Variovorax paradoxus: one gene and its partner. The main gene of each other region encodes a partner of the protein of the gene in region 2 in a complex. Links are inferred from orthologs where the notes say so. Each region holds a gene or a part of one and is shown on either strand. Other genes may lie near its edges.

Region 1 (6,347 bases), 800 kb from region 2 along the record:
GGCCCTGCAGGAAGCGGCTGACGATGAGCAGCCACGCGCTCTGCGAGAGCCCGCAGATCAGCGAGGTGATGCCGAACAGCACGATGCCGATGATGAGGATGCGCTTGCGGCCGTAGCGGTCGGCCAGCGTGCCCGCGGCCATCAGCACCGTGGTGCAGGCGATGGTGTAGGCGTTCATGATCCACTGCATGTCGCTGAAATCGCCCTGCAGTTCTTTTTCGAGCGTGGGAAGAATGACCGGCACGCTGGAGATTTCCAGGCCGAACATGAGGGCGATCAGCGAAATCGCGGCCAGCGCGACCCGGTTCCTGCCGGTGTGGGAGAGAGACATCGAAGCTTTCCGAAAAATGGTTTCGGGGCGATTCTGGTGAAACCCGCTTCATGATGGAAATGATTTAATTTCCTAAAATTCATTAGGATCAATCATTTATCGGATGCCATGGACTTCGACCCCACGCTGCTGCGCGCCTTTGTCGCCGTCAAGGAAACCGGCGGCTTCACGCGCGCGGCGCAGCGGCTGCACCTGACGCAATCCGCCGTCAGCCACCAGATCCGGCGGCTCGAGGAGCAGGTGGGCCGGCCGCTGCTGCACCGCACGACGCGCCGCCTCACCGTCACCGAAGACGGGGAGGACTTTCTTCGCTACGCGCAGCAGATTCTGGACACCCTCGACGAAATGACCCGGCGCTTCCAGCCCTCGCCGATCTCGGGCGTGGTCCGTTTCGGCGCGCCGGACAACTTCATGGGCGACAGGTTGCCGCCGCTGCTGTCGCAGTTCGCGCGCGCCTTTCCGGCCACGCGCATGGAGGTCAGCGTCAGCATGCACCTGGACTTGCGCGCGATGATCCGCGCGGGCGAGCTCGACCTGGCAGTCGTGATGTCGCCGCCCGATTGCGTGGAAGGCACGCGGCTGCGGCGCTCGCAGCTGGTCTGGGTGGCGGCGGAAACCTTCGAGCCGCCGCCCGGCGCCTCGCTGCCGATGGCCTTTTCTCCGAAGCCCTGCGTGAACCGCGAGGTGGCGGGCGCCGCGCTCGATGCCGCGCCCTTCGAATGGCACGTGGTCTTCACGTCGGTGAGCCCGCACGGCATTCGCGCGGCGGTGCTGGCTGGGTTGGCTGTCACGGTGCTGGCGCGCGAGGACGTGGAGCCGGGCATGAAGATCGTCGACGGCCGCTATGGGCTGCCGCCGCTGCCGAGCGTCGATTTCTCGCTGATCTGGAGCGAGAGCGGGCGAACCGAATGCGCCTGCCGCTTCGGCCAGTTGATCCTCGAAATGCCGGACCTGCCGCTTTACGAGAAGGCATAAAAAAACGGCGCCCTGAGGCGCCGTTTTCATTTCCGGGCGGGTTCCGCTCAGAGGGGCTGTTGCTGTTGCTGCTGTTCGAACGGCAGCGACATCGAGCCGAGATCGCGGCGGGTTTCGACCAGCACCAGCGGGCCTTCGTCGAGCACCACCAGCGGCGGGCGCTCGCGCGGCACGTGCACCGGCTTCGGCTCGGCGGCGATGGCGGCGCGTGCTTGCGCGATGCGCTCGGCGTCGGAGTTGACCCACTGCAGGCCCGAGTTCTGGGCGATCTGCGCGAGTTCGTCCAGCGGCAGCTCGAAGGGCTGGACCTTCGGCAGCGCACGGCCGTTGGCGACGGGCGCCGGGGCAGCCACGGGCGCGGCAGCGACCGGCGCGGCGACGACGGCTTCGGCCACGACGGCCTGTTGCTCCGACGCGAGCGGCAGTTGCTGTTGCGGCTGGTGGCGGGGCGCCGGGGCTTCTTCCTGCACGTCGGCCGTCGTCGTTGCGGCTTCCGCCACGGCGACTTCGGCGACTTCGGCGGCTTGTGCGCCGGCTTCGTTTTCGTCGCGCGGACCGCGTTCACGGCGATCGCGGCCGTAACGGTCACGCGAACGGCCACGGCGCTCGTCGCCTTCGCGGCGGGGTGCCTGCTCGTTGCCGGCGTCGTTGGTCTGCTCTACGTCGGCTGCCGCCGCTTCGGCACCGCGTCCGTCGGCTTCGGCTTGCGGTGCGTCGTTGCGGCGCTCGCGGCGGCCGTCGTTGCGTTCGCCGCGCTCGCCGCCACGTTCACCGCGCGGAGCGCGTTGTTCGTCGCGGCCGTTGCGCGGCTGGCGCTCGCCCTGGGCTGCTGCGTCTTCGCCGGCAAGGGCGGTTTCGCCGCGCGGCTGCTGGGCGTCGCCGTTGCGTTCGGCGCGGTCGCTGTTGCGCTCGCCGCGTTCGCCACGCTCATTGCGCTCGCCACGTTCACGGCGTTCGCCGCGGGCGCGCGGTGCGCGTTCGCCTGCATTGCCTTCTTCGCCCGAAGCCAGTTGCTGGGCTTCGAGGTTCAGGTTGCCGTCGAGTGCTTCTGCCGGTGCGTTGCGGCCGTCGCGGCCTTCGCCTTCGCGGCGCTCGCCACGGCCGTTGCGGCGTTGTTCGCCGTCGCGCGGTGCGCGCGCTTCACGCGGCTCGCGGGGTTCACGCTGTTCGCGCGGCTCGCGTTGTTCACGCGGTTGCTGCGGGGCGCCGTCGGCGCGCAGTTCGCTGCTGTTGCGACCTTCACGGCCTTCGCGTCCTTCACGGCGCTCGCCGCCGCGGCCGCCGCGGCGTTCGCCGTCGCGACCACCCGAACGTCCGCCGCCTTCGCCGCGGCCTTCCGCGTTGCGGCCTTCACCGCGACCTTCGCCGCCACGGCCGCCACGGCGCTGTTCGCCGTCGCGCGAGCCGCCGCGTGCTTCACCGTCGCGGCCGGGACGGCCATCGCGGCGGGGCTTCGGCGGTTCGACCGGAATCGCGGCGGGGGCCGGCGCCGGAGCGGGGGCCGGCGTGCCGCCGAACAGGTTCTTGATCCAGGAGAAGAAGCCGGTCTGCGCCGGAACCGGCGCGGTAACCACAGGCGGAGCGACCGGTGCGGGTGCCGCGGCAGCGGGTGCGCGCACGGCTTCGGGCTTGGGCGGCACCACGGGCGCGGGCGCGTCGGGCAGCACGCCCTTGATGACCGGCGTCTGCTTGTTGGTGGGCTCTTGCGAACGGCGGGTGACGGAGGTCGGGTCTTCGATCTCGTCGGCCATCTTGTAGCTGGCTTCGATGTGGTCGAGGCGCGGGTCGTCGTGCTTCAGGCGCTCGAGCTTGTAGTTCGGCGTTTCGAGCGTCTTGTTGGGCACCATCAGCACGGTGACGCGCTGCTTGAGCTCGATCTTGGCGATTTCGGGGCGCTTTTCGTTCAGCAGGAACGAAGCGACTTCCACCGGCACCTGCACATGCACGGCGGCCGTGTTGTCCTTCATGGACTCTTCCTGAATGATGCGCAGGATCTGCAGCGCGCTCGATTCGGTGTCGCGGATGTGGCCCGAGCCGCCGCAACGGGGGCAGGGGATCGACGAACCTTCGGAGAGGGCCGGCTTCAGGCGCTGGCGGCTCATTTCCATCAGGCCGAACTTGCTGATCGAGCCGAACTGCACGCGGGCGCGGTCCTGCCGCAGCGCGTCGCGCAGGCGGCTTTCGACTTCGCGGCGGTTCTTCGACTCGTCCATGTCGATGAAGTCGATGACGATCAGGCCGCCCAGGTCGCGCAGGCGCATCTGGCGGGCGACTTCGTCGGCGGCTTCGAGGTTGGTGCGGGTGGCGGTCTCCTCGATGTCGCCGCCCTTGATGGCGCGGGCCGAGTTCACGTCGACCGAAACCAGCGCTTCGGTGTGGTCGATCACGATGGCGCCGCCCGAAGGCAGCTGCACGGTGCGGGCGTAGGCCGACTCGATCTGGTGCTCGATCTGGAAGCGGCTGAACAGGGCTGCGTCGTCGCGGTAGCGCTTCACGCGGGCGGCATGCTCGGGCATGACGTGCGCCATGAACTGCTGCGCCTGGTCGTAGATGTCGTCGGTGTCGATCAGGATGTCGCCGATGTCGTGATTGAAGTAGTCACGGATGGCGCGGATGACGAGCGAGGATTCCTGGTAGATCAGGAAGGCGCCCTTGCCGCCCTTGGCCGCGCCGTCGATGGCGCTCCAGAGCTTGAGCAGGTAGTTCAGGTCCCACTGGAGTTCGGGCGCCGAGCGGCCGATGCCGGCAGTGCGCGCGATGATGCTCATGCCCTTCGGGTACTCGAGCTGGTCCATCGCCTCCTTGAGTTCGGCGCGGTCGTCGCCCTCGATGCGGCGCGAGACGCCACCGCCACGGGGGTTGTTCGGCATCAGCACGACATAGCGGCCGGCCAGCGAGATGAAGGTGGTGAGGGCCGCGCCCTTGTTGCCGCGTTCTTCCTTTTCGACCTGGACGGTGAGTTCCTGGCCTTCGCGGATCGCGTCCTGGATGCGGGCCTGGCTGGCCGACACGCCTTCGGCGAAATATTGCTTGGAGATTTCCTTGAACGGCAGGAAGCCGTGGCGGTCTTCGCCGTAGTCGACGAAACAGGCTTCGAGCGAGGGCTCGACGCGCGTGACGACCGCCTTGTAGATGTTGCCCTTGCGCTGTTCGCGCCCTTCGATTTCGATTTCGTAGTCGAGCAGTTTCTGCCCGTCGACGATGGCCAGGCGGCGTTCTTCGGCCTGCGTGGCATTGATCAGCATCCGCTTCATGATGCGTTGTCCTTATATGTATCGTTCTACCGGCTCTTGACGAGCCAACGATGCACGGACGACGCCCGCGAAACCAGGGAATTGCCGCTTCGGCCCCGGATGCTGTCACTGCCGCGCCAGGCGCGAGCAGGCCTCTCGAGCGTTAGCTCAAGAAGACAGCCGGGGTGGGGGCGCGTGGATGGGCGCGAGCCAGATTCGGTGTTGAGTAGCTATCTTTTTGATAGCCGGTTGCGCAATGGTGGCGCGCGCTGCGGGCGATCCAATGCCTGAGGCCACTGGCATCAGCCAGCGCAGGCACATTTGAATCAGCAGCATCAACACAACAAGGGACTCGCTTCGATCCGCCGGCAGCTTGGTCAGCTGCAGGCTGGGGTATTCCGTATCGGTGTTTCGTGGGTGTCGGCTTGACTCGGGTGCCGGGCCTGCCACTTTGCGCAATTGCGCGGGGTTTGCAGCTCGGCGCCAAAGCGGCATCGACCTCACAGCGCCGCCCTGGGTATTTGATGGCAGTGGACTAAACTTCTGTCTAATCAAGCACTTACATGACCGCGCTGGTGAAAAACATTATAGGTGCGAAGCAGAGCCCCGCGGCTGCTCCAAATCCCGCAGACCAAAATGCCTCAGGTGAGCCCGGGGCACCGAATGCGGCCATCAAATTCCTCACGGTCGATGCCGAATCCGCCGGGCAGCGGCTCGACAATTTTCTGTTCCGCCATCTGAAAGGCGTGCCCAAGACGCATGTCTACCGGATCATCCGTTCGGGCGAGGTGCGCATCAACAAGGGCCGCGTGCAGGCCGAAACCCGCATCGAGGCGGGCGACGTGCTGCGGCTGCCGCCGATCCGGATTTCCGCGCGCGCGGAAGATGGCGCCACCCCGCCCGCGCCAGCGCGCGAGTTCCCGGTGCTGCTGGAGGACGACGCCGTCCTGGCCATCGACAAGCCGGCCGGCGTGGCCGTGCACGGCGGCAGCGGCGTGAGCTTCGGTGTGATCGAGCAATTGCGCACGGCGCGGCCGGGCGCCAAGTTCCTGGAACTGGTGCACCGGCTCGACCGCGAAACCTCCGGCATCCTGCTGGTCGCCAAGAAGCGCAGCGCGCTGGTCGCCTTGCAAGACCAGTTCCGCGAACGCGAGACCGGCAAGACCTATCTGGCGCTGGTCGAGGGCGCGTGGCCCGCCAACAAGAAGGTGCTCGACGCGCCGCTGGCCAAGTACCTGCTGCCCGACGGTTCGGGCGCCGGTGCGGGCGAGCGCCGCGTGCGCGTGGTCGCCAAGGACCATCCGGACGCGATGCGCGCCGTGACGCTGGTGCGCGTGCTGGCGCGGCTCACGCTGCCGGGCGATGCCACGCCGATGTCATTGCTGGCCGTGACCATCAAGACCGGGCGCACTCACCAGATCCGCGTGCACCTCGCGTCGGCGGGCCATCCGATCGCCGGCGACGACAAGTACGGCGAATCCGATCGCCAGCGCGCCCTGCAGAAAATCGGCCTCAAGCGCATGTTCCTGCATGCCTGGCGCCTGCAATTCAACCATCCGGCCAGCGGAGAACGCGTGGCGCTGCAGGCCGGCCTGCCGCCCGAACTGAATACGCTGATGCCGCCCACCGCCCTCGAGGCAATGGCCCAACACCCCACTCCCACGGCCCATGACTGACGCTTCCCGACCTCTACGCTTCGACCTGATCGCTTTCGACTGGGACGGCACCCTCTACGACTCCACGCGCCTGATCGTGCGCTGCATCCAGGCGGCGGTGATCGACGTCGGCGGCGCCAAGCCGAGCGAGAA
Region 2 (5,644 bases):
GTCGCCGCGTGCTCGCTCGCCGCATGGTGCAACTGCGCGCGCAACACCGCATGCACTGCCTGCGCCTGCTCCGGCGTGGCCGTCTTGCCCGTGCCGATGGCCCAGACAGGCTCATAGGCCACGACGATCTCGCTGATGCAATGACCGTTCACATGAATGACTGCAGCCAACTGGCGCTTGACGACTTCTTCGGTCTGCCCTGCTTCGCGCTGTGCCAGCGTTTCGCCGACGCAGACGATCGGCGTGATGCCGTTGGCCAATGCAGCAGCGGTTTTTGCCGCCACGACTTCATCGGTTTCGCCGTGATACTGGCGACGCTCCGAGTGACCGACGATCGCGTAGCGCACGCCGAAGTCCTTCAGCATCGCCGCCGATTGCTCGCCGGTGAACGCACCTTGCGGATGCGCCGAAATGTCCTGCGCACCCAACGCCAGAGCAGGCGAGCCCGCCAGCAGCGACTGCAGTTGCGCAAAGTACGGTGCGGGCGCGCACAGCGCCACGTCGCACGCGGCCGGGCTTGCGGCCAGGCCTTGCTGCAGCGCCTTCACGAGCGCTTCGTTGGCAGCCAGGCTGCCATTCATCTTCCAGTTGCCGGCGATCAGCTTCTTCTTGGTTGTCATCGCGTTCTTCTCGTCACCATGTCAGCACGATCTTGCCGATGTGCTGGTTCGATTCCATCAGCGTGTGAGCCTGGGCCGCGCCGCTCGGTTCACCCGCTGCCGCAAAAGTGCTGTGGATCACGGGCTTGATCGCACCGCTCTCGAGCAGCGGCCAGACCTTGTCGCGCAGCGCCTTGGCAATGGCGCCCTTGAACGCCACCGGACGCGGACGCAGCGTCGAGCCGGTGATCGTGAGCCGCCTGCGCAGCACGAGGCCGGCATTGATCTGGCTCTTCACGCCGCCCTGCACCGCGATGATCACGAGCCGGCCGTCTTCGGCCAGGCACTCGATCTCGCGCGCCACGTAGTCGCCCGCGACCATGTCGAGCACCACGTCCACGCCCTTCCCTCCCGTGAGCTTCTTCGCCTCTTCGACGAAATCGCTCGTGCGGTAGTTGATGGCATAGTCAGCGCCCAGCTTCTTGCAGGCTTCGCACTTGTCGTCGCTGCCGGCCGTGACGATCACGATCGCGCCGAGCGCCTTGGCGATCTGGATCGCCGTCACGCCGATGCCGCTCGAGCCGCCCTGGATCAGCAGCGTTTCGCCCTTTTGCAGGCGGCCGCGCTCGAACACGTTGCTCCACACGGTGAAGAAAGTCTCCGGCAGCGAAGCCGCCTCGACATCGCTCCAGCCCTTGGGCACGGGCAGGCATTGCACGACGGGCGCCACGCACAGCTGCGCATAGCCACCGCCTGCAATCAGCGCGCAGACGCGGTCGCCGATCTTGAAGCCCGCCTCGGCCAAGGCCGCGGCGTCGCCCGAGACGATCTCGCCGGCCACTTCGAGGCCCGGCAGATCGGATGCGCCCGGCGGCACCGGATAGTTGCCCATCCGCTGCAGCACGTCGGGGCGATTGACACCACTTGCCGCAACGCGGATCAGCAGCTCGCCCGCACCGGCGACCGGGTCGGGACGCTGCGCGACGCGCAGCACCTCGGGGGCGCCGAACGAAGTGATTTCAATGGCTTTCATGGTCTTTCGGCCTCCTGCGCCCGCAGATGGGGCGAAGCTTGCTTTTCAAAAGATGACAACGGCGGCACGAGACCGCCGTTGCGCCCTTCTTACTCCTGAGGCTCGCGCGGGGCTTGCTGTTGCTGCTCGCCGGCCGGAGCCTGCGGCTGCTCGTTGCGCGGTTGCTGTTGCTGGTCGTTGAAGCGCGGTGCGCGCTCGCCACGATCACCACCGCGGTCGCCACGGTCGCCGCGATCACCACGGTCCGAACGCTCGCGGCGCTCGCCGCCACGGTCACCGCGATCGCCACGGTCTTCGCGCGGCGGCCGCTCGCTGAATTCCATGCCGGCCGGACGCTCGGTCAGGGCCTTCATGGACAGCTTGACGCGGCCCTTTTCGTCGGTTTCGAGAACCTTGACCTTCACGATCTGGCCTTCGCTCAGATAGTCGGTCACCTTCTCGACGCGCTCGTGCGCGATCTGGCTGATGTGCAGCAGGCCGTCCTTGCCGGGCAGCAGGTTGATGAGCGCGCCGAAGTCCAGGATCTTGGTGACCGGGCCTTCGTAGACCTTGCCGATTTCCACTTCGGCCGTGATCTGCTCGATGCGCTTCTTGGCCAGCTCGGCCTTTTCCGGATCGGTCGAGGCGATGGTGATGGTGCCGTCTTCGTCGATGTTGATCGTCGTGCCGGTTTCTTCCTGCAGGCCGCGGATGACCGAGCCGCCCTTGCCGATCACGTCGCGGATCTTCTCGGGGTTGATCTTCAGCGTGGTCAGGCGCGGAGCGAAGCTGGAGACTTCGGCCTTGGCCTCGCCCATGGCTTCCTGCATCTTGCCCAGGATGTGCATGCGCGCTTCCTTGGCTTGCGCCAGTGCGACCTGCATGATTTCCTTGGTAATGCCCTGGATCTTGATGTCCATCTGCAGGGCGGTGATGCCGTTGGTGGTACCCGCAACCTTGAAGTCCATGTCGCCCAGGTGATCTTCGTCGCCCAGGATGTCGGTCAGCACCGCGAAGCGGTTGTCTTCCTTGATCAGGCCCATGGCGATACCGGCCACGTGCGCCTTCATGGGCACGCCGGCGTCCATCATCGACAGGCAGCCGCCGCAGACCGAAGCCATCGACGAGGAGCCGTTCGACTCGGTGATTTCCGAGACCACGCGCACCGTGTACGGGAACTCTTCCTTGTTCGGCAGCACGGCGACGAGCGCGCGCTTGGCCAGGCGGCCGTGGCCGATTTCGCGGCGCTTGGTCGAGCCCATGCGGCCCACTTCACCGGTGGCGAAGGGAGGCATGTTGTAGTGGAACAGGAAGCGGTCTTCGTACTCGCCGGCCAGCGCGTCGATGCGCTGCGCGTCGCGTTCGGTACCGAGCGTGGTGATGACCAGCGCCTGCGTTTCACCGCGCGTGAACAGGGCCGAGCCGTGGGTGCGGGGCAGCACCGAGTTGCGGATTTCGATGGGGCGCACGGTGCGGGTGTCGCGGCCGTCGATGCGGGGCTCGCCCGACAGGATCTGGCTGCGCACGATCTTCGATTCGATGGCGAACAGCAGGTCGCTGACCTTGCCGGAGTCGAATTCGGCGCCTTCGGCCTTCAGTGCCTCGAGCACGCTGGCGTTGGCCTCGCGCAGGGCTTGCGTACGCGCTTGCTTGCTGCGGATCTGGTAGACGGCGCGCAGCTTTTCCTCGGCCAGGCCCTTGACCTTGGCGACGAAGGCTTCGTCTTCGGCGGGGGCCTTCCAGTCCCACACCGGCTTGCCGGCGTCGCGCACGAGTTCATGGATCGCGTTGATGGCGATGTTGGCTTGCTCATGGCCGAACACCACGCCGCCCAGCATGATTTCTTCGCTGAGTTGCAGGGCTTCGGATTCGACCATCAGCACCGCGGCTTGCGTGCCGGCAACGACGAGGTCCATCTGCGAATCCTTGCGGGCGGTCTGGCCCGGATTCAGCACGTACTGGCCGTTGATGTAGCCCACGCGGGCGGCACCGATCGGGCCGTTGAACGGCACGCCGGAGATCGAGAGCGCGGCGCTCACGCCGATCATGGCGGCGATGTCGGCGTCGACTTCGGGGTTGAGCGAGACCGTGTGGATGACCACGTGGACTTCGTTCAGGAAGCCTTCGGGGAACAGCGGGCGGATCGGGCGGTCGATCAGGCGGCTGGTCAGCGTTTCGTGTTCGCTGGGCTTGGCTTCGCGCTTGAAGAAGCTGCCGGGGATCTTGCCGGCGGCATAGGTCTTCTCGATGTAGTCGACGGTCAGCGGGAAGAAGTCCTGGCCGGGCTTGGCCGACTTGGAAGCGACCACGGTCGCCAGGATCACGGTGCCGTCGATGTCGACGAGCACGGCGCCGCTGGCTTGGCGGGCGATTTCACCCGTTTCCATGACGACGGTCTTGTCGCCCCATTGGAACGACTTGGTGACTTTGTTGAAGAGGCTCATTTTTGCTCCTGTTTTAGTAGCAGGCCACACAGGGCCCGCAAGGGGCGGAGGCTTCTCAGAACACGATGCCATTCCAGCGAAGCTCGGGCGAACTTCATTGGAATGACACAGCTTCGCTCTGTTTGGGCACTCCGAAAGTGGATCGCGAAGTAAAAAACGCCTGAGCTAGCGGACTAACCCAGGCGTTTTTTCATGCGATTCGGTTTACTTGCGCAGACCCAGCTTGGCGATCAGCGCGGTGTAACGGTCGGCGTCCTTGGACTTGAGGTAGTCCAGGAGCTTGCGGCGGCGGCTCACCATGCGCAGCAGGCCGCGACGACCATGGTGGTCCTTGGCGTGCGTCTTGAAGTGGGGGGTGAGCTCGTTGATGCGGGCGGTCAGCAGTGCGACTTGCACTTCTGGGCTGCCAGTGTCGTTGGCGGCGCGGGCGTTGTCTTTGACGACTTCGGCCTTGATGGAGGCTGCGATCATGATGATTTCCTTGTTCCTGGATGTTTGACTTGCGGTGGGGACTGGAACTGCCCTCGCCGTGCGCCTTGCGGCATGCAAAGCCTCGGGATTATAGCTCGGCGACTTTCAGCGGGCTTTCATGCCCCCTGGAACCCCTCCCATCGAGGGAAGCCAGCCCCACCGCGCCCAGCACGCAGGCGGCCCCGGCGATCTGGGCCAGGCTGATGCTTTCGCCCAGCCAGAGCGCCGCCAGGGCCAACGCCGAGACCGGCAGGATGGCCGTGAATAGCGCCGCCTCGGCCCCGCGCAGCCGGGACGATCCGGCAAACCACAGGACGAAGCCCAGCACCGTGGGCACCAGCGCGTAGTACGCGACACCGGCCAGCGCCGCCATCGGCAAGGGACGCTCCCAGGCCCGCTCAAGCAGCGCCGGAACCAGCGACAGCAGCAGCCCGAAGGCGGCCATGAGCGTCGACAACGCCAGCGGGCGCACCGGAACCCGCAGGCGCTTGTTGAGCAGGATGAACATCGCCTCGCAGACGACCGCGCCCAGGACCAGCAGATTGCCCAGCAACGCCGCAGGGGATTTCGAGTCCCCCGCCGAAGCAGCCCCTGCTCCGGGCCAGCTGATCGCCAGCACCCCCGCGGTCGCCAACACGATGCTGCCCACCAGGTAGCGCCCCGGCCGCTCGCGCAGCGCGATCACCGCCACCAGCGCGGCCACCGCCGGCAAGGTGCCCGCGACAACACCCGCGCTGGCCGCCGGCGCCCAGCGCACGCCCATGATCAGCAGCACCGTGTAGCCGACGCTGCCCAGCCCCGCCTGGCTCAGCAGCAGCGCCATGTCGCGCCGATCGGGCCTCGGCCACGGCGTGCGGGTCAGCCGCAGCAGCAACAGGAACACCGGCAGCGCCATCGCGAACCGCAGCGCGGTCGCGGTGAAAGGCGGCAGCCCGCCCGCGATGACCTTGCTCGCCACCACCGTGCTGCCCACCGTGACCATCGCCAGCGCGCACAGCGCCATGCCCTTCGACCGTTCCGACATGCCAGACCTTTCGCTTTCGAGAAAAGGCCCAGCTTCGCGGCCGGCGCGCGCCGCGTATTGAACGAAATTGCAGCCGGCTCAGCCCTTGCCGGGT

Evidence for each region.
Region 1: the proteins of pnp (region 2) and L3V85_RS10270 are in contact, whole or in part, in a cryo-EM structure (PDB 9QH0), measured with the Escherichia coli proteins. The link is inferred for Variovorax paradoxus from one-to-one orthologs.

The regions. Positions count from the first base shown.
Region 1 is NZ_CP091716.1:2,205,394-2,211,740, forward strand. Bases 1,154-4,921 are described here. They hold L3V85_RS10270 (Rne/Rng family ribonuclease), read right to left. Parts: upstream 4,561-4,921; coding sequence 1,354-4,560; downstream 1,154-1,353. Other genes in these bases: L3V85_RS10265 (LysR family transcriptional regulator), read left to right, coding at 1,154-1,306. In the rest of the region: L3V85_RS10260 (MFS transporter), read right to left, coding at 1-331; more of L3V85_RS10265, read left to right, coding at 440-1,153; L3V85_RS10275 (RluA family pseudouridine synthase), read left to right, coding at 5,115-6,215; L3V85_RS10280 (HAD family hydrolase), read left to right, coding at 6,208-6,347. UniProt on the Escherichia coli protein: Endoribonuclease that plays a central role in RNA processing and decay. Required for the maturation of 5S and 16S rRNAs and the majority of tRNAs. Also involved in the degradation of most mRNAs.
Region 2 is NZ_CP091716.1:3,001,807-3,007,450, reverse strand. Bases 1,389-4,453 are described here. They hold pnp (polyribonucleotide nucleotidyltransferase), read right to left. Parts: upstream 4,056-4,453; coding sequence 1,722-4,055; downstream 1,389-1,721. Other genes in these bases: rpsO (30S ribosomal protein S15), read right to left, coding at 4,260-4,453; L3V85_RS13935 (NAD(P)H-quinone oxidoreductase), read right to left, coding at 1,389-1,632. Outside these bases: tpiA (triose-phosphate isomerase), read right to left, coding at 1-620; more of L3V85_RS13935, read right to left, coding at 634-1,388; more of rpsO, read right to left, coding at 4,454-4,526; L3V85_RS13920 (DMT family transporter), read right to left, coding at 4,615-5,550; L3V85_RS13915 (pyridoxal phosphate-dependent aminotransferase), read right to left, coding at 5,629-5,644. UniProt on the Escherichia coli protein: Involved in mRNA degradation. Catalyzes the phosphorolysis of single-stranded polyribonucleotides processively in the 3'- to 5'-direction. Also involved, along with RNase II, in tRNA processing.